2 linked regions of the Chelatococcus sp. HY11 genome follow. The protein of the gene in region 1 interacts with the protein of each later gene in a pairwise test. Links are inferred from orthologs where the notes say so. Each region holds a gene or a part of one and is shown on either strand. Other genes may lie near its edges. The genes, in order: uvrA and uvrB.

Evidence for each region.
Region 2: the proteins of uvrA (region 1) and uvrB interact in binary tests that used the Escherichia coli proteins (3 or more experiments, as listed by UniProt). The link is inferred for Chelatococcus sp. HY11 from one-to-one orthologs.

What each region holds. Positions count from the first base shown.
Region 1 is NZ_JAHBRX010000001.1:689,042-698,892, reverse strand. What follows is about bases 2,929-6,372. They hold uvrA (excinuclease ABC subunit UvrA), read left to right. Parts: upstream 2,929-3,298; coding sequence 3,299-6,172; downstream 6,173-6,372. Also shown: gyrA (DNA gyrase subunit A), read right to left, coding at 1-6; KIO74_RS03450 (esterase-like activity of phytase family protein), read left to right, coding at 599-1,735; ssb (single-stranded DNA-binding protein), read right to left, coding at 1,892-2,407; KIO74_RS03435 (DUF1127 domain-containing protein), read left to right, coding at 6,380-6,541; KIO74_RS03430 (hypothetical protein), read left to right, coding at 6,709-6,975; methylenetetrahydrofolate--tRNA-(uracil(54)-C(5))-methyltransferase (FADH(2)-oxidizing) TrmFO, read left to right, coding at 7,113-8,546; KIO74_RS03420 (phytoene/squalene synthase family protein), read right to left, coding at 8,565-9,446; KIO74_RS03415 (Mth938-like domain-containing protein), read right to left, coding at 9,452-9,838; protein translocase subunit SecF, read right to left, coding at 9,850-9,851. UniProt on the Escherichia coli protein: The UvrABC repair system catalyzes the recognition and processing of DNA lesions. UvrA is an ATPase and a DNA-binding protein. A damage recognition complex composed of 2 UvrA and 2 UvrB subunits scans DNA for abnormalities.
Region 2 is NZ_JAHBRX010000001.1:58,200-67,875, reverse strand. The notes cover bases 3,763-7,031. They hold uvrB (excinuclease ABC subunit UvrB), read left to right. Parts: upstream 3,763-4,149; coding sequence 4,150-6,831; downstream 6,832-7,031. Other genes in these bases: KIO74_RS00300 (hypothetical protein), read left to right, coding at 6,970-7,031; KIO74_RS00310 (hypothetical protein), read left to right, coding at 3,823-4,017. Outside these bases: KIO74_RS00325 (class I SAM-dependent methyltransferase), read right to left, coding at 1-205; KIO74_RS00320 (biliverdin-producing heme oxygenase), read left to right, coding at 481-1,077; KIO74_RS00315 (HWE histidine kinase domain-containing protein), read left to right, coding at 1,085-3,634; more of KIO74_RS00300, read left to right, coding at 7,032-7,302; KIO74_RS00295 (TIM44-like domain-containing protein), read right to left, coding at 7,388-8,359; KIO74_RS00290 (extensin-like domain-containing protein), read left to right, coding at 8,799-9,676. UniProt on the Escherichia coli protein: The UvrABC repair system catalyzes the recognition and processing of DNA lesions. A damage recognition complex composed of 2 UvrA and 2 UvrB subunits scans DNA for abnormalities.

The sequences.
Region 1 (9,851 bases):
CTTCATCTCATCGGAGATCGACACCAGAGCGATGCCGCCGCCGATCTTCTCGTCATCATCTGCCAAGAGAGAGTTCCAACAAAAAAATCAGAAAGGGGCCTTTGGAGCGTCCGAACGGACCTCATCCGCAATGGAGGGCGGTCTATGCCACGACAGCCATTCCATTCAGGCCCCAGCCCGCCGGACGCAACCCGCCCGCATGATGGGGAAACGCACCTGATTCAACGATTTCATGAGCGATCTCATCGAAGAAAGGGATGCACTTTACCAGTACCATGCTCTAACGCATCCGCGGGCGAAAAGCCAGCGCTGACACCCCCTGTTCACGATTTAATTATCAATATATATCAATAACTTACCTGAACCGGGTAATTCGATCCGCATCCATCGGCCGCGCGCGAAGCGCACAACGGCCGATTCTGACGATTCGCGGCGCATTTTTCCCGCCGCCGGCGGCCGCAAACGCCCCCGAGCCAAGACCTGTCCGGCTGCCTCCACCTGTCACCGGACCGTCGCCGGACTGCCCTAAGGTCGCGACCTTCCGGGCCCCAGATCCGCACCAACGCCAGCCCGTCAGTGGTCCTCCTGGAACAAGCCGATGCTCCGAACACGCCTTTCATTGCTGGCTGCCGCCTTCGTTGGCCTCACCCAAATTGGCCTCGCGCCTGCCGCCCTCGCCGCCGAGAACCTGCCCCGCGCCGTGACGTTGCGTTTCATCGGCGAGAGAAGCCTTCCCGCCCACACTGATGTGGATGGAACGCGGGTCGGTGGGCTCTCGGGGCTTGCCTTCGACGGCGCGAGCAAGACCTGGATCGCCCTCAGCGACGACCGCTCGGAGAAGGCCCCCGCCCGCTTCTACACCCTGAGGCTCGACTATGACGCCTCCGGCTTCCGCGGCGTGACAGTCGACAGGGCCGTCACACTGCTCGAAACGGACGGCAAGCCATTCCCAATACGGAGCATCGACCCGGAAGCCCTGCGCCTTCATCCCGCAGGCGGCGCGCTCTACTGGACGAGCGAAGGCGACGCGACCACCGGCGTCGACCCTGTGCTGCGGGCAGCCACCGCCGACGGGCGTTTCCTGCGTGAGATCAAGCTGCCGGAGCGCTACCGCGTCAGCATCGACGCCAAGGTCGATGCCAAGCGCGGGCCGCGCAACAATCTTGCCTTCGAAGGACTGGCGCTGACGCCGGACGCGGCAACCCTGATCGTCGCCCTGGAAAACGCGCTTGTGCAGGACGGTCCGAAAGCCTCGCTGACGGAAACGAGCCCCGTGCGTGTTGCCACCTTCGACGTGGCGTCAGGGCAGGCCGGCCCCGAATGGGTCTATGTGACCGATCCGATCCGCATGGCCCCGGCCAAGGCGGGCGGCTTCGCGGACAATGGCGTATCGGACATTCTCGCGCTCGACGCGGAAACGCTGCTCGTCATGGAGCGCGGCTACAGCGCGGGCAAGGGCAACGATATCCGTCTCTATCGCACGCACCGGCGGAACGCGACGGACGTCTCCGCCATCGACGCGCTCTCCGGCGCGACATGGACGCCCCTCGACAAGGCGCTCGTGCTGGATCTTACAACCCTTGGCGTTGCCCTCGACAATTTCGAGGGCATGGACTTCGGTCCGCGGCTGGAGAACGGCAACCGCACGCTGGTCATCGTCTCCGATGACAATTTCAACGACGCGCAGACCACCAAGTTCCTGGCCTTCGAGGTCATCGAGAAGTCCGGGGATTAGCGTGGGGAGACTGTAGCGCTCCCGGTGTGTGACGGGACATCCTGCCCCATCCTGTCCAACAACGCCCGATCCCTAACCTTCAGGGGAGGGATCGGCGAAGACGGCCTCGTGCATGCCCGATGCCCGGCGCGGAAGGGTCCAGCGCCGCGTTTCAGACTAGAACGGAATATCGTCGTCGAGGTCACTGGCGTATTTCGAACCGCCGCTCGCGGCCGGGCGCCTGTCTGAAGAGCGTTGTTCCATGGGCGAGGCGCGGCCGAAGTCGCCACCGCGCGAACCGCCGTAGCTGTCGTCCTCGATGGCGCCGCCGCCCTCGCCGCCCCGGCTGTCGAGAATGGTGAGCTCGCCACGGAAGCGCTGCAACACGATTTCGGTGGTGTAGCGCTCCTGACCGTCCTTGTCCTGCCATTTGCGGGTCTGGAGCTGGCCCTCGAGATAAACCTTCGAGCCCTTGCGCAGATATTGCTCGGCGATCTTCGCGAGGTTCTCGTTGAAGATCACCACGCTATGCCATTCCGTGCGCTCACGGCGCTCACCGGTGGCCTTGTCGCGCCAGGTCTCCGATGTGGCGATGCGCAGGTTGACGACCGGATCTCCCGAGCCGAGCCGGCGCGTCTCGGGGTCACGCCCGAGATTTCCGACCAGAATGACCTTATTGACGCTGCCTGCCATAACGGACCTCCACGGCCAAGCCGAACCAAACCACGAACGCAGCCACCCGGTCGAGACCCAACGGGACGCAGAACGACTGCGCAGGCTCTCCACTCGCGGGCACCGGGATCTGGCTCAGCACATTCCAAAGCCTACAATTGGTCCGGACACTAGCCGATCATCCCCGCCGCCGTCGCCCGAGGGCACGGGCTTGTCCACATGCAATGGCAGTCGTGATGATAACCCGCAATGAAACCGAACCGCGGCACGATAAAATGTTCTCTTTCTGTTCTAGACAGAATATCCAAAGTCTGCAACTCTCCCGGTGTCAAAAACACGTGGATGCAAGACACGTGGATGATTCAGAGATCGGAGCCGCGGCCTCGATAGGCATCTGTCCGGTAACAGCGCCGGTACGGAACCGTACGCTGTCACGCGACCCGATCCGCGATCGTCCGGGTCGAGGCGCGGGGCTTTGTCGTGCAAAACGCGAGCCACTGGCATAAATGGACCGGAAGGCCCATGTAGTTGCCCGTACCCGCCCCGGGATACGGGCTGTTGATCTCGTCCCTCGCGCATGACGACAAGCCATGTGAGAAGGGCGGGCTCCTTTTTCATGTCGTTCGTCGTTCAGCGCTCCAGGCGCCGTCCGCTCCTGTCGATCACACCTGTCCGTTGAGAGCCATGGCTCAGAAATCGAAGAAGAACCCCACGGTCACCGCCTCCCCGGCGGACACATCATCGACGGCCAAATCATCGGTCGCCAAATCGTCGGCCAACAAGGCACCGGCCAAGGAGGCATCGGCCAAGAAGGCATCGATTGCCGTGGCAACGACCGCCGCGACACCGGTCAAGAAAGCCGCGGTCGTCCTGCCGGAAAGCCGGCGTCTCAACCATGATGGGCCGACGCGCATGCTCACCATCCGGGGAGCACGGGAGCACAATCTCAAGAACGTCGACCTCGCGGTCCCGCGTGACAAGCTGGTCGTGTTCACGGGCCTTTCCGGGTCGGGCAAATCGTCGCTGGCCTTCGACACGATCTATGCGGAGGGCCAGCGCCGCTACGTCGAATCCCTGTCGGCCTATGCCCGGCAGTTTCTGGAGATGATGCAGAAGCCGGACGTCGACGAGATCGACGGCCTGTCGCCTGCCATCTCCATCGAGCAGAAGACCACCTCGAAGAATCCACGCTCCACGGTTGGCACGGTCACCGAGATCTACGATTACATGCGCCTTCTCTGGGCACGCGCCGGCGTGCCCTATTCGCCGGCCACCGGCCTGCCGATCGAGAGTCAGACTGTCAGCCAGATGGTCGACCGCATCCTGGCCCTGCCGGAGAAGACGCGCCTCTATCTGCTGGCGCCTGTCGTGCGCGGCCGCAAGGGCGAATACCGGAAGGAACTCGCCGATTTCATGAAGCGCGGCTTCCAGCGCGTGAAGATCGACGGCACTTATTACGAGATCGCCGACGCACCCAATCTCGACAAGAAGCTGAAGCACGATATCGACGTGGTGGTCGATCGCGTTGTCGTCCGCGCCGACATCGCGGCGCGCCTGGCGGAATCGCTAGAAACGTCGCTTGAGCTCGCCGAAGGTATCGCGGTGATTGAGTTCGCCGACGAAACAGACGCCAAGGGCGCTCCCCGCCGCGATGTGCTCTCGTCGAAATTTGCCTGCCCGGTGTCCGGCTTCACGATCCCGGAGATCGAGCCGCGGCTTTTCTCCTTCAATAATCCCTATGGCGCCTGCCCGGTCTGCGACGGGCTTGGGCACGAGATGCGGATCGATCCCGACCTTGTGGTGCCGGATCATAAGCTAACCCTGCGCGGCGGCGCGATCGCCCCCTGGGCACGCTCGACGTCACCCTATTACGGGCAGACGCTCGACGCGCTGGCGCGCCACTACGGCTTCTCGGTGACGAAACCGTGGAGCGAGCTGCCGGAGAAAGCACAAGACGTCATCCTCTACGGCAGCGGCGCGACGTCGGTGCGCTTCTCCTATGAGGACGGCCTGCGCGCCTACGAGGTCAACAAGCCCTTCGAGGGCGTGATCTCCAACCTCGAACGCCGCTGGAAGGAGACCGAAAGCGATTGGGCGCGCGAGGAAATCGGCCGCTTCATGAGCGAGACGCCCTGCGCGGCCTGCGGCGGGCACCGCCTCAAGCCGGAAGCGCTCGCGGTCAAGGTCGGCCATCGCCACATCAGCGAGGTGGCGCAGCTCTCCGTGCGCGACGCGCGGGATTGGTTCGACGCCGTTCCCAATCAGCTCAACGCCAAGCAGAACGAGATCGCCGGCCGTATCCTCAAGGAGATTCGCGACCGTCTGGTGTTCCTGCTGGACGTCGGCCTCGACTATCTCACGCTCGCGCGCGCCTCGGGAACCCTGTCCGGCGGTGAGAGCCAGCGCATTCGCCTCGCGAGTCAGATCGGTTCGGGGCTGACAGGCGTGCTCTACGTTCTCGACGAACCGTCGATCGGCCTGCATCAGCGCGACAACGAGCGGTTGCTGCAGACGCTGAAGCGGCTGCGCGACCTCGGCAACACGGTCATCGTCGTCGAGCATGACGAGGACGCCATCCTGACGGCCGACTATGTTGTCGATGTCGGGCCGGGCGCCGGCATCCATGGCGGCGAGATCGTCGCGCAGGGCACACCGAACGACATCCTGGCCAATCCAGCCTCGCTGACCGGCCGCTATCTCACCGGCGAACTCGGCGTGCCCCTGCCGGCGAAGCGCCGCAAGCCACAGAAGGGACGCCAGCTCACCATATCAGGCGCGCGCGGCAACAACCTCAAGGACGTGACTGCGGCTTTCCCGCTCGGCACCTTCACCTGCGTCACGGGCGTGTCTGGCGGCGGCAAGTCGACGCTCGTCATCGACACGCTTTATAAGGCGGTGGCGCGGCGGCTGAACAATGCGCTGGAGCACCCCACGCCTTTCGATGACATCGGAGGCCTGGAACATCTCGACAAGGTCATCGACATCGACCAGTCGCCGATCGGCCGCACCCCGCGGTCGAACCCGGCCACCTATACCGGCGCGTTCACCCCGATCCGCGAATGGTTCGCCGGTTTGCCGGAGGCCAAGGCGCGTGGCTACCAGCCGGGACGCTTCTCCTTCAACGTCAAGGGCGGGCGCTGCGAAGCCTGCCAGGGCGACGGTGTCATCAAGATCGAGATGCACTTCCTTCCCGACGTCTACGTCACCTGCGACGTGTGCAAAGGCAAGCGGTACGATCGCGAGACGCTGGAGGTGAAGTACCGCCAGCGCTCCATCGCCGATGTGCTCGATATGACGGTGGACGAGGCGCGTGACCTGTTCCATGCCGTGCCGGCGATCCGCGACAAGATGGAAACGCTGTCGCGTGTCGGTCTCGGCTACATCAAGGTCGGTCAGCAGGCCACCACCCTGTCGGGCGGCGAGGCGCAACGCGTCAAGCTGTCGAAGGAATTGTCCAAGCGCGCGACGGGCCGCACGCTCTATATCCTCGACGAGCCGACCACGGGCCTGCATTTCCACGATGTCGCCAAGTTGCTCGAGGTACTGCACGAGCTCGTCGAGCAGGGCAACACCGTCATCGTCATCGAGCACAACCTGGAGGTCATCAAGACGGCCGACTGGGTCATCGACATGGGCCCGGAGGGCGGCGACGGCGGCGGCACCATTGTGGCGCAAGGCACGCCGGAGACAATTGCCAAATCTTCGAGCAGTCACACGGGCAGATTCTTGGCAGAGGTCCTCGAAAGGCGACCACTTCGCACACGCAACCAAGCGGCTGCGGAATAGCTCCTAGCCTCGATTTTGCCCTTTTTTGGGGATTTCGGCCCATATGTAACTAAATTCTTACCCTATCGGCACCATGGACATGCTTCCAGCGCATGACTGTCATTCAGAATCTCCCCTGCCTGAAATCGAGGCAAAGGCCTATATGCTGCATCGCAACAAGGCGAGATCGGCAGCATCCGCGAAGCCCCTCGCCAGCAGGAGATTAAAATGATTGTCACGCATATCCTCGCCAAGATCCGCAGCTACCTGCGTTACCGCGATACCGTCCGTGAGCTGTCCCGCCTGTCGGACCGCGAACTCAACGATCTCGGCCTGTCCCGTTGGGATATCCCCTTCATTGCGCGCAAGCACACGAAGGTCGGTGCCTGATCGTCGGGATCACATAGATCCTGGCTCGTAACGCCCGCCCGTTTGGCGGGCGTTCGTGTTTTGAGACGACGAATGCGGTGATAGCGCCCCAGACGTCACAAAGGAGCCGATATCGATCCATACCGCTGTCGACCATTGTGCCAGTCGATATTGCGGAGCTGAAATTCATGGCGACGATTATCCTGCCTAATGCCGATGGTTCTTCCTCGGAATTTCCGGTCGATAATTTCAAGTTCAGAACCCAGGATGGCGTCGAGTTAGAAGTCCATTGCCCATCTGACGGGAACACGCGCCGGGGCGACCTCGTGCTCTGTGTGTTCACCGAGGAGCACTCTCTGGTTGTTCGGCCTTGCTGTTCGAATGTGATTGCTGTGGGTCTGGAGGTGCGTAAGCTCAAATCGGCCGACGTGTCAGAAGCGGATTCGCCGACCTAGCCCATTTTCCGGAAAGCCATGCCACCGCGTGTAGCCAGGAAGCCGAGTGTTAAGAACGGGCACGCTTTTGCTGTCCGACTCATAAGGACAGGCGGTAAGAGCTTGACGGCCGACGTGGCCGCTCCCACAACAGCCGCATGGTTCAGTCCCCTTCCTCCTCTCGCCCGCTTCATGTCATCGGCGGTGGTCTCGCCGGCTCCGAAGCCGCCTGGCAGATCGCTCAGTCCGGCCAGTCCGTCGTCCTTCATGAGATGCGGCCGACGACGGCGACGCCCGCCCACAAAGGCGAAGGCTTGGCGGAGCTCGTGTGCTCCAACTCCTTCCGCTCCGATGACGCCGAGACAAACGCTGTCGGTCTTCTTCATCAGGAGATGCGCGGGCTGTCCTCACTCATCATGGCGATGGCAGACCGTCACCAGGTGCCGGCCGGAGGCGCATTGGCTGTCGACCGGGAGGGCTTCTCCGCCGCGGTGACCTCCGCGCTGGCCGCCCACCCCAATGTCGAGATCGTCCGGACGGAGGTTGCCGGCCTGCCGCCGGATGAGTGGGGCGAAGCCATCATTGCCACTGGCCCCCTCACCTCTCCATCGCTGGCGGATGCCATAAGGAGCCTCACCGGCGAGGGTGAGCTCGCCTTCTTCGATGCGATCGCACCGATCATCCATCGCGATTCCATCAATATGGACATCGTCTGGGCGCAATCCCGCTACGACAAGGCCGGTCCGGGTGGCACGGGCGCCGACTATCTCAACTGCCCGATGACCCGCGAGGAATATGAGGCCTTCGTCGATGCCTTGCTCGCGGGCGAAACCACCGACTTCCGCGAATGGGAAAAGGACACTCCCTACTTCAACGGTTGCCTGCCGATCGAGGTCATGGCCGCGCGCGGGCGCGAAACCCTGCGTCACGGGCCCATGAAGCCGGTCGGCCTCACCAATCCGCGCAACCCCGACGTAAAACCCTATGCCATCGCGCAGCTCCGGCAGGACAACGCCCTTGGCACGCTCTTCAACATGGTCGGCTTCCAGACGAAGCTCCGCCACGGCGCACAGGTCGATGTGCTGCGGATGATCCCCGGCCTGGAGCGCGCGGAATTCGCGCGCCTCGGCGGCCTGCACCGCAATACCTTCCTCAATTCGCCCAAGCTCCTTGATCCGCGCCTGCGCCTCAAGGCTCTGCCACGCCTGCGCTTCGCCGGCCAGATCACCGGCTGCGAGGGCTATGTCGAAAGCGCGGCGGTCGGACTGATGGCCGGGCGGCTCGCCGCAGCCGAACGCGAGGGCCGCGAGATCACCCTGCCGCCGGCGACGACGGCGCTCGGTGCCCTTCTCAACCACATCACTGGCGGCCACATCGCGGCCATCGATGCCGGACCGCAGTCCTTCCAGCCGATGAATGTCAATTTCGGCCTGTTCCCGCCGCTCGAAGGCGCGGTCAAGAGCCCGGACGGCAAGCGCCTGCGCGGCCCCGCCAAGGCCGTCGCCAAGAAGAAGGCGCTGACGGACCGGGCGAGGGCCGATTTCGCGAGTTGGCGCGCGACCTTGCCCGAGCCGGCGCTGGCTGTGGCCTGATCGGACAGATCTTTTCTTTCAGCGCAGCCGCCGCGAGGCGCGCCAGAGCAGCCATTGCTTGCGCCATTGGGGCAGATCGACGATCGACCGATAGGGGTCATAGTCGCGTCGGTCGAACTCGCGGAGATAGGCCGGCACGAGCATCGCCGGCAGATAAACGGGACGGACGCGCGAAGGCACCTGAGCGAGCCCGTCGAGGCCTGCGCGATAATGCCGTTCCGCCAGGCTGCGCATGGCGGCGATGACCTTCGCGAGTGCCGGCGTCCGTTCCCCAGCCAGAAGCGTCGCGGCCGGCAGTCCGGCCTCGGCCAGGATATCCGCCGGCACATAGACCTGACCGCGCCTGAGATGCCAGGGCAACGCCCGGATGAGACCGGTCACGGCCTGGGCGACGCCGAGATGGCCCGCCGCATCAGCCGCGCCGGCGTCCTCCCCATCGGCGAGAATGAGGGAGGCGAGCCGCAGCAGCGCCGATGTCGTCTCACCGCTATAGCCTTCTAGATCGCTGGTCGGCCCCATCGGATCGTCGTAGAGGTCGAAGATCCTGGCGTCGATCAGATCGAGAAGGGCCTGCCGCGGCAGCTTGAAACGCGCGATCGTCGCGAGCAGGGCAGCCGCCACGGGATGGGCGGCGACGTCGCCGCGCGCCTCCTCGTCACCGAGCGCATCCCGCCACCACTGGTAGCGAAGCTCCCCCGGCAGTGGCGAGTTGACCAGTTCCCTGACCCGCGCGATCTCATGGCTGAAGGCATAGAGCGCGAAGCAGTAGCGCCGCTTCTCGATAGGGATGAAAAGGCCCGCGAGGAAGCGGTCGATGTCCGCCTCGCGGACGAGCTGCTCGCAATGGGAGAATGCCGCTGATAAGGCCGCATCGTCGCCCGGGCCAGCTCCGTCGGCCATCATGACTAGCCCACCGCGATCAGCGCGGCCGCGACATGCCGGTCCTCCGCAAGCAGCACATTGTAGGTGCGCGCCGCAGCTCCCGTCTGCATGACATCGATCTTGAGGCCCGCCTCGCTGAGTGCTTGCCGGATGGCGGGCGACAGCGGAACCATATCGAGGCCGGTGCCGATCAACAGGAGTTCGATATCCGCCGCCTCGGCGATGACAGGCGCGAAATCACCGACCGTGAGTGCGTCAGGGTCCGTCACGTCCCAGGCCTTGATGCCGGATGGCAGGGTCAGGATGGAGCCACGGTGGGACATCTCGGCGAAACGGAAGCCCCCGTTGCCATAGGCATCGAGCTTGAACCGGCCGGGAACGAAACCGTCGTAACGTCGGCCCTCGGCCATCACACCCTCCGTC
Region 2 (9,676 bases), 630 kb from region 1 along the record:
TCTCGCCGCCTATGCCCTGCAGGAGCTTCGCCAGTCCGCGCTCCGGCGCGAAATGCAGGATATGCGCGCCTTCAGCCAATCGGAGCGCCTTGATATGCAAAGCGGCCACACGGGTGCGCTCAAGCGAGCCGCAACCGGCGCAACGCGCAAGCGGGCGTTTCGGCATATCGAGGAAGGCTTTACCGCCACAGATATTGCAATGCATCAGGATGTTCCACAGGCAGATACTTCTGCGAGAGCGAAGTAAGGCGAACGAATTTGTGCTGAGGCCGTAAAACCACCAGCGCGGCCTCGCAGCATACAGCATTTGGCGGCGCACACCGCAAAAAAGGCCAAGTCTAAGCTATCGAGCCATTGGATATTGTGTCGTTTTCCCTGCCACGCGTTCCGATGATGCGTCGTCGTCTTCGCATGCGCCACACGATGTTGACAAAAAGCAATTGTGACATCAGATGCGATATTGGGGCAGAAAGAAGTGATATGTCTGAGTTAACGCGGCGGTTTATTTTACGAGAAAAGACCAGTCTCGCTCACGCACGCGTTGACGCATTAGTGGGCACATTCGAGCGACGGGAAGATTATACGCGGTATATCCGGGGAATGGCGAAGTTCAGGCTGCCGGTCGAGCATCGCCTGGATCTGTCCCGCTGGCCGGAGGCCTGGGGTCCCTGGCGCCCACGGATGATCGGACATGTTCTCAGGCAGGATTTGCTTGATCTCGGGCTCCCGGACGTTGAGCCGGCCGCTGCGCTGCCGAAAATGCGGACCGAGGCGGAGCTTCTCGGGACGTTGTACGTTCTCCTTGGGTCTAACCTCGGCGCCCAAATCCTGCAGAAGCGTGCCAATGCAATCGGCCTTAGCGATTGTCACGGCGCCCGGCATCTCGCCGTCCAAGCCAGCGGTTTGGATGATTGGCGTGCCTTTACTGCCCGGCTGGATCAAGTCGAACACATCGATATAGAAGCCACTATCGAGGCCTCGCTGGCAACATTCAGGGAAGCGGAATTGGCGTTTGGTGCATCGGCTCCGACCAGTGCCGCACACGCAAGGCCGGAAAGGCTCGCCGATGCCGTCTAGTCGGACGTTGGCCGGCCGAGCTTTCTCGGTCGACTTGACCAATTGTGACCGCGAACCCATTCATATACCCGGCAGCATTCAGCCGCATGGCTGCCTGCTCGCCTGTGACGTCAACGCGGCCGTTGTGCTGCGGCATTCGAGAAACGCCGCCGACATGCTGGGTCTGCAAAAGACCGAGCTCGTCAATGCGCATCTGGACGACATCCTCGGCGCGCGTGTCACGCATGCCCTGCGCAATGCTTTGACCACGTCGAGCGGTGCTTCACGCCCATCTCTTCTTTTTGACGTCGCCCTCGCGGACGGTCGCCGTTTCGATGTTGCCGTTCATCGTTACAAGGCCACCGTCATCATTGAATTCGAGCCCACGCAGACGGTCGTTTCGCCGCTTGAGCTCGCACGCCAGCTCATCAGCCGCATCAGCGACGTCACCGAAGTCAACAAGTTGATCGACAAGACCTCCAAACTGGTGCGTGCGCTGCTCGGTTACGATCGGGTGATGATCTATCGGTTCGAGCAGGACGGTGCTGGCAAAGTCGTCAGCGAGGCGAAGCGTGCCGATCTCGAGAGCTTTCTAGGTCAATATTTTCCGGCCGGCGACATTCCCCAACAGGCGCGCGAACTCTATCTTCGCAACACGATCCGCATCATTTCCGACGCGAGTGGGCATCGTGTGCCGGTTGTGCCCGAGCTCGACCCGTCCGGCGAACCGCTCGACCTGTCCTTCGCGCATCTGCGCAGCGTTTCGCCCGTTCATTGCGAATACCTGCGCAACATGGGCGTTGCCGCCTCGATGTCGATTTCTGTCATTATCGACGGCAGGCTCTGGGGGCTCATTGCCTGTCACCACTACGCGCCGCGCGTTCTGCCGATGGCGCAGCGGGTCTCCGCCGAGATGTTCGGGGAGTTTTTTTCCCTGCACCTCCATGTCCTCAAGCAGAAGCGCAAGCTTGAATCGGCGACGGCTGCGCGCGATGCTCTCGACCGCTTTCTGCAAGCCGCGTCTCACTACGCGGACATAGAAAGCCTTCTGCGCGACAACCTGCCGGATTTCATGCGGCTGATGCCGTGCAACGGCGTCGGCTTATGGATGAATGGAACGTGGAACGGCTACGGCACGACACCACCCCTCGACGCGCTGCCCGAGATCACCCGGTTTATCGGTGAGGTCGCGGAAGGGAAAGTTTGGGCCACCCATGCTCTGTCGCAACGCCTTCCCTCCGCGGCGGACTACCACGAGATCGCTTCCGGCATCCTCGCTATTCCCCTCTCGCAAACTCCCCGGGACTACCTCTTTTTCTTCCGCAAGGAATTCGTGCAGACACTCGAATGGGCAGGCAATCCGGAAAAGTCCTACGAAACCGGGCCCCTCGGCGACCGTCTGACACCCCGTCGCAGTTTCGCGATCTGGAAGGAAACTGTAAGGCACCAATCGCAACCCTGGACGGAAGCCGATCGGGAGATCGCGGAGGCGGCTCGCATCGCGACCGTCGAGGTGGTGCTACGCCACAACGAGATGATGGCGGACGAGCGTAACAAGGCTGATGTCCGCCAGCGCATGCTCAACGAAGAGCTCAATCACCGCGTCAAGAACATCCTCGCCGTCATCAAGTCCATAGTGAGCCACCCCTCGGCCGAGGAATTGAGCCTCACCGACTACGTGCTGACCCTGAAGGGACGCATCCAGGCCCTCGCCTTTGCCCATGACCAGATCGTACGCAGCAACGACGGCGGCATGCTGCTCGATCTTATCACCGCCGAGCTGTCACCTTATCAGCGACATTCCGCGGAAGTTACCCTTGAGGGGCCGGCGGTATGGCTGGACAACCGCTCGTTCTCCGTCATGGCCTTGGTGCTCCACGAGCTGGCGACGAACGCCGCAAAATATGGAAGCCTGTCGTCACCAAACGGCAAGCTCTTGATTCGCTGGTCGCTTGATCAGGACGGGGATTTCGCCCTGTCCTGGAGCGAAAGCGGCGGTCCAGAGGTGAAGCCGCCGAGCCGCCGCGGCTTTGGCACGGCCCTCATCAATCGTAGCATCCCCTATGATCTCGGGGGCCGAAGCGCGGTTTCCTATAATCCCAAAGGCTTGCACGCCGAATTCGTGCTTCCGGCTCGACATGTGAGGAATGCCGCGGACAGCGGACCGGCGTCCGGCAACATCTTACCTATGGGGATCGAGATCGCCCATGCGGCGTTTGCGCCGGACGTCGAAGTTCTCGTGGTGGAAGACCAGATGCTGATCGCGATGGATGTGGAGAACATCCTCGATACGCACGGTGTGACAAACGTTGTGATCACCAGCTCGTCATCCGAGGCCTTGGCCAAGCTGAACGGCCTGACACCGGATGTGGCCGTGCTGGACGTCAACCTCGGAGAGGGCACGTCTATCCCGGTCGCCGATGAACTGAGCCGACGCGGCATCCCCTTCGTTTTCGCTACGGGGTATGGCGACAGCGCGATGATTCCCGCGATATTCTCGGACGTTCCGGTGGTCCGGAAGCCCTATGATGGCCAGGTCCTGGTGGGCGCCATGCGGACAGTCATGGCGCGGACCTGACGGGTAACATGCGAGGAGCTCCTTTCCACCGACGTGGGCGAGACGCCGTTCAGTTGGCAGCAGCTGCCACGCCTGATTACTAAGCTTCTGCTATCGTTAAGATTATTCTGGGCACACAGGATCGGACTTATCCCCGGCTCCTTCATGCACAGGCACGGCCCCACCCTCCTTCATGCGGGAGAGTTTCGATGGCAAGATCAGGCAGCTTTTCTCTGACGGCTCCGTCAAAGATCGTGTTCATTGTCGCGCTCATTCTGGCGATCATCGCGCTTCTGGTGACTTACGGGATGTTTCCGGTGCCTTTCTTCTCGGGCTACGGCTTCGAGACGCTCTTGGTCGGCTTCGTCCTGCTGGTCATCGGCGTCGTTTACAGCGGCATTTGACGGCAAACGCCACGGAAACGGGGTTCAGCGCAGCCCCCACGCGACAATGCGCCTCCATATGCCTTTGGGGAAAGCGCCGCGGATGACACCTGCGGCCTTTTCTCGACGGAGAACTAGGCCCATATTGGGCCCATGGCTCCCAAAACGCCCCGCTCCAAGGCTGCGAAACCCCGCGTCCAGCCCCTTGATCCCTTTCTCGCGGATCTCCTCAACCCGGCGATCAACAAAGGTCGCGCCGGCCCCGGCGGAGCCGCGTCCGACGGCAATGACGAGCGCGGCGGCTTCGGCGAAGCGCCACAGGCGCGTTTTGACGCGGGTGTCGTTTGGACGCCGGGATCGGGTTCAGCACCGGCCAAGCCCGGAAAGTCCGAGCGCCCCGGCGGCAAGAGTCCAACCCGAAAAAAGGCCGCGGCGCCCGAGCCGTTGAGTGACCCCGACGGCGCTTCCGGCGTCTCGGCGACGGTCGCGGCCCTCTCCGCGCTGCTGGAGAGTGGCAATCCGCTTTTCAAGAACGGCAAGCTCTGGACGCCTCACCGCCCGGAGCGGCCCGAGAAGTCGGAAGGCGGTGTCGCCTTTCGCATGCAGTCCGATTTCGAGCCGGCGGGCGACCAGCCCGCGGCCATCGTCGAACTTGTCGATGGCATCCGCCGCCAGGAGGCCGACCAGGTCCTGCTCGGCGTTACCGGTTCGGGCAAGACCTTCACCATGGCGAAGGTGATCGAGGAAACGCAGCGCCCGGCGCTCATCCTCGCGCCCAACAAGACGCTGGCCGCCCAGCTTTATGGGGAGTTCAAGAGCTTCTTCCCCGACAACGCGGTCGAATACTTCGTCTCGTATTACGACTACTACCAGCCCGAGGCTTATGTACCCCGGTCGGACACCTATATCGAGAAGGAATCGTCGATCAACGAACAGATCGACCGCATGCGCCATTCCGCGACGCGTGCCCTCCTTGAGCGCGATGACGTCATCATCGTCGCCTCGGTGTCCTGCATCTACGGTATCGGCTCGGTCGAGACCTATACGGCCATGACCTTCTCGGTGAAAGTCGGCGAGACGATCGAGCAGCGGCAGCTCATCGCCGATCTGGTGGCCCTGCAATATAAACGCACAGGCGGCGACTTCGGCCGTGGCACCTTCCGCGTTCGCGGCGACGTCATCGAGATCTTCCCCGCCCACTACGAGGACCGCGCCTGGCGCGTCTCGCTGTTCGGCGACGAGGTGGAATCCATCGTCGAGTTCGATCCCCTGACCGGGCAGAAGACGTCTGATCTCGGCTTCGTCAAGGTCTATGCGAATTCGCACTATGTCACCCCGCGTCCGACACTGATCCAGTCCATCAAGGGCATCAAGGAAGAGCTCAAGTGGCGGCTTGAGGAGCTCAACCGGATGGGCCGCCTCCTGGAAGCCCAGCGGCTGGAGCAGCGTACGACCTTCGATCTCGAGATGCTCGAAGCCACTGGCTCCTGCGCCGGCATCGAGAACTATTCGCGCTATCTCACCGGCCGGCGGCCGGGCGAGCCGCCGCCGACCCTGTTTGAATATCTGCCGGACAACGCGCTCGTCTTCGCCGACGAAAGCCATGTCACCATCCCGCAGATCGGCGGCATGTATCGCGGCGACTTCCGCCGCAAGGCGACACTGGCGGAATATGGCTTCCGTCTGCCCTCCTGCATGGACAACCGCCCGCTGCGCTTCGAGGAATGGGACGCCATGCGACCCCAGACCGTGAATGTCTCGGCCACGCCCGGCTCGTGGGAGATGGAACGGACCGGCGGTGTTTTCGTCGAGCAGGTCATTCGCCCGACCGGCCTCGTCGATCCGCCCGTCGACATCCGGCCGGCCCGCACGCAGGTCGACGATCTGCTCGGCGAAGTCAAGGCGGTGGCCGCTCAGGGCTATCGCTCTCTCGTCACGGTGCTGACGAAGCGCATGGCGGAAGACCTGACCGAATATCTGCATGAGCACGGCGTTCGCGTGCGCTACATGCATTCCGACATCGACACCATCGAGCGCATCGAGATCATTCGTGACTTGAGGCTCGGCGCCTTCGACGTGCTGGTCGGCATCAACCTGCTGCGCGAGGGCCTCGACATCCCAGAATGTGCGCTCGTCGCCATTCTCGATGCCGACAAGGAAGGCTTCCTGCGTTCGGAGACCTCGCTCATCCAGACCATCGGCCGCGCCGCGCGCAATGTCGACGGCCGCGTGATCTGTTATGCCGACAATGTCACGGGCAGCCTCGAACGGGCCATGGCCGAGACTTCCCGGCGCCGCGAGAAGCAGCTCGCCTACAACGCCGAGCATGGCATAACGCCGCAATCCATCAAGAAGAACATCGGCGACATCCTCGATTCGGTCTACGAGCGCGATCACGTCAAGGTAGACACCGGCCTCCTGCCGAAGGAGGCGACAGGTGTCGGCCACAACCTCAAGGCCGTCATGGCCGACCTCGAGAAGCGCATGCGCGAGGCGGCCGCCAATCTCGAATTCGAAACCGCCGCGCGCCTGCGCGACGAGATCAAGCGGCTTCAGGCGACCGAACTCGCCATCGCCGATGATCCGTTGGCCCGGCAGGAGGATGTGGAGGCCAAGGCCGGCCACTTCGCCGGATCGCGCAAATATGGCGCCAAGGCGAACCAGCCGCCCGGCAGCGATGGCGAGCCGGCCACGCGCGCCCGCAAACCGACCCTCGACGAGATGGGACCGCACAACCGTGAGATCCCCCTTGGCGCGGAGGAATTCAAACCGCGCGCCGTCGCGGATTGGGCGGGTACATCCAATGTCAAGAAAGGCGGGCGTCGGCGACGGTAGCGCTTTTGACGATGTCTCGCTTTCGCGCTTTTGAGGGCGCACGCTCCTTCATCACAACTTGCTGATTGTGAAAGAACAATCGATCAGTGTTTTCTATTGAGAGGCATGATCCCAATGCCACAGAGGACACTGATCACGATGAGCCCGCCTACCTGTCCCCCCGGTTTTAGAACATCGCTGTCCAGGATATCGAGAGCGGCCGCCGCGACAGGGGTCACCGCCGTGCTTGCCGCGGCTGCGGTCACTCCCGCTTTCGCGCAAGCGCAGGTTCAGGCTTCCCGCGAAAGCTGTGCCACCCTCCAGAATCTGGTGCAGCGCCAGGGACGTGTGGTCATCGGTACCGGCCCCTACCTTTACGATACCTATGTCAACAACTGCGCGCCGCGGCAGAGCCAAGTGCCGGCCTATCTCGCGACGCGCGACAACCCGCAGTGCTTTGTTGGGTATAGCTGCGGCCAAGGCAACGACTGACCACCACGCCGTCTCAATGACCGGCAACAAAAAGGCGCCGTACAAGCGGCGCCTTTTCCATTTCAGCCTTGAAGCCGGCCTGTTCTCAGCCCTGCTGGATCGCCGAGAGCATCCATTTGCCGCCCTTCGAACGACGAAACGTCCAGAGTTCGGTCGCCTCGGAGGGCAGTTCCGCATGGCCCGCGACGATCTTGTTCGTCTCACGGTCAAGGGGGGTGTCTATCAGCGAGAAGCGCATGGCGACAGTCGCGTATTCCACATCCCCCTCACGCCACGCCTCGGCAAGATCGCCCTGCAGGAGCTTGACGTCGGAAAGACGGTTGATGTGGCCCTCAGCCGCCGTGCTGGCGAGATCCTCGGCCATGAAGGCGACCACTTCCGGCGTCGCCAGGCGGCGGAGCGCGTTCAGGTCCTCATTCGAATAGGCGGCCTGCACGTCGATGAGCGTGCGCTCGAAAGCCTCGAAATCGGACGGCTGAATATCAAGCTCGTCCACCGGGGTCGCCGGAGCGGCTGGAGCCGGGGCTCCACCCAGGCCGCCACCAAGCCCCTTGCCGAGGCCACCCAGACCTCCGCCTAGACCACCGAGCCCGCCACCAAGCGCGCTGCGGTTCATGCCGTTACCCATCGGGCCGGCGCCGGCCATGGCCGGCTCCTGCCGACGGCGGAAGAAGCGCATCGCCAGCATGACGAGGCCGACAATCAGGCCCACCTGCAGGAGGAGACCGAGGATGGAACCGAGGCCGGAGAGGCCACCGAACAGGCCGCTGCCGGAGAGAAGGCCGAACAGGCCCGCGCCGAGCAGACCGCCCATCAGGGCCGTTCCAAAGCCGCCGCCGAAAAGACCGGAGCGCGGGGGCGTCGCGGGACGGGCCGCCATGCCGGGCTGTGCCGCATTCGGTTGGGCCGCGCTGGGCTGGGTTGTGGAGCGCTGGAGCGGAGCCGCCTGGGTTGGCGCGGTCGCGGTCGGCGGCGGCGCGCTATAGGTGCGCGATCCCCTGCTGCCCATGCCCCCGCTGCGACCTGCGCGCGCCTCCGCGACACTCGCCGTGACCATCAAGGCAAGCGTGGCGATGGCAACGAAACCACCGCGGCGACCCAAGGTTCTCAACAACGTCGTCCCTCCCGTCGAAATCAATTGCTGCCGGCGAGCTGATCAACCGGCGTGGCGACCTGCGAACGGCAGGCATAGCCGCCATTCGCCCGATGCATGGAAGATAGGGAACGCATCAGCCGTTGGAAAGGCCTCTCCAACATGTTTTTCATGATTTTGCGATGCTTTCGCGAGGTCTCGCCACTGCGGGACGTCAAGGGTCCGCGACATCAGCACGACTTTCCCAGAAGATCGCTCGTCCGCGAGCTTCACTGTTCCTCGCAACACTGTAAGCGGGCGGACGATATGCGACCGCCTCCGCGGGCCGGGCGACGTTGAGATTCCGTTAGGACAATGCTCGCATTCTTCAAGCCTTACAGTGACAGCGCGCGGAGTAATGCGTATGGCGCGCCGCCCCTTCAGCCGCCTGCCTTCGTGGAAACTGGGCGGATCTATACTGGTCGTCCTGGCCCTCGCCGGATGCGGGTTGTTCGTCATGGAAAAGCGAGCAGCCTGGCGCGGCGAGGCGGAGGTCGCATGTCTGGCGACGCACAAGGACGTGCGCGCATCCGCTTATTTCGAGCAGGCCCGCGCCATTTCAGGCCCTGGTGCCTGTGGCATGGATTATCCGTTCCGTGTGAGCGCCTTCAGTGAGGGCAGCATCACTTTGAAATCCCGCGCGCTGCTTGCCTGCCCGGCGATCACGACGACAGATCGCTGGTTCGCGGAGATCGTGCAGCCGGCGGCCATGCTCTATTTTGGCCAGCCGGTCACGGGCGTGAACGCGGGCTCCTACAACTGCCGCACCATGAACAACAAGGCTGGGGCCCCACGCTCAGAGCATTCCTACGGCAACGCGGTCGACATCATGTCGCTGACTTTCGCCGACGGGCGAGTGATTACGGTTCTCAAGGGCTGGCGCGGCGCGCCCGAGGAGCAGGAGTTCCTGCGGGAGATCTTTGTCGGTTCCTGTCGCTATTTCTCAACGGTCCTGGGGCCGGGAGCCGATGCCCATCACAATGACCATTTTCACCTGGACCTCGCGCGTCACGCCAGAGGCCGGACAATCTGCAAACCCGTCATCAAATTCGCGCCGCGCATCGACCCCGACAGGCCAATGTCCTACGGCGCGCCCATAGCGGCCACCGGTAATCCACCGGCTGCCGCACAGCCCCAATTCAACTTGCCTGCGGAAGGCCCGCTGCCTGACCACGGGCCGGGCGAAGAAGGCGGCGATATCCCGACATCGGGCCTCGCCCCCGCCGCCCCGCCGCTCGCGAT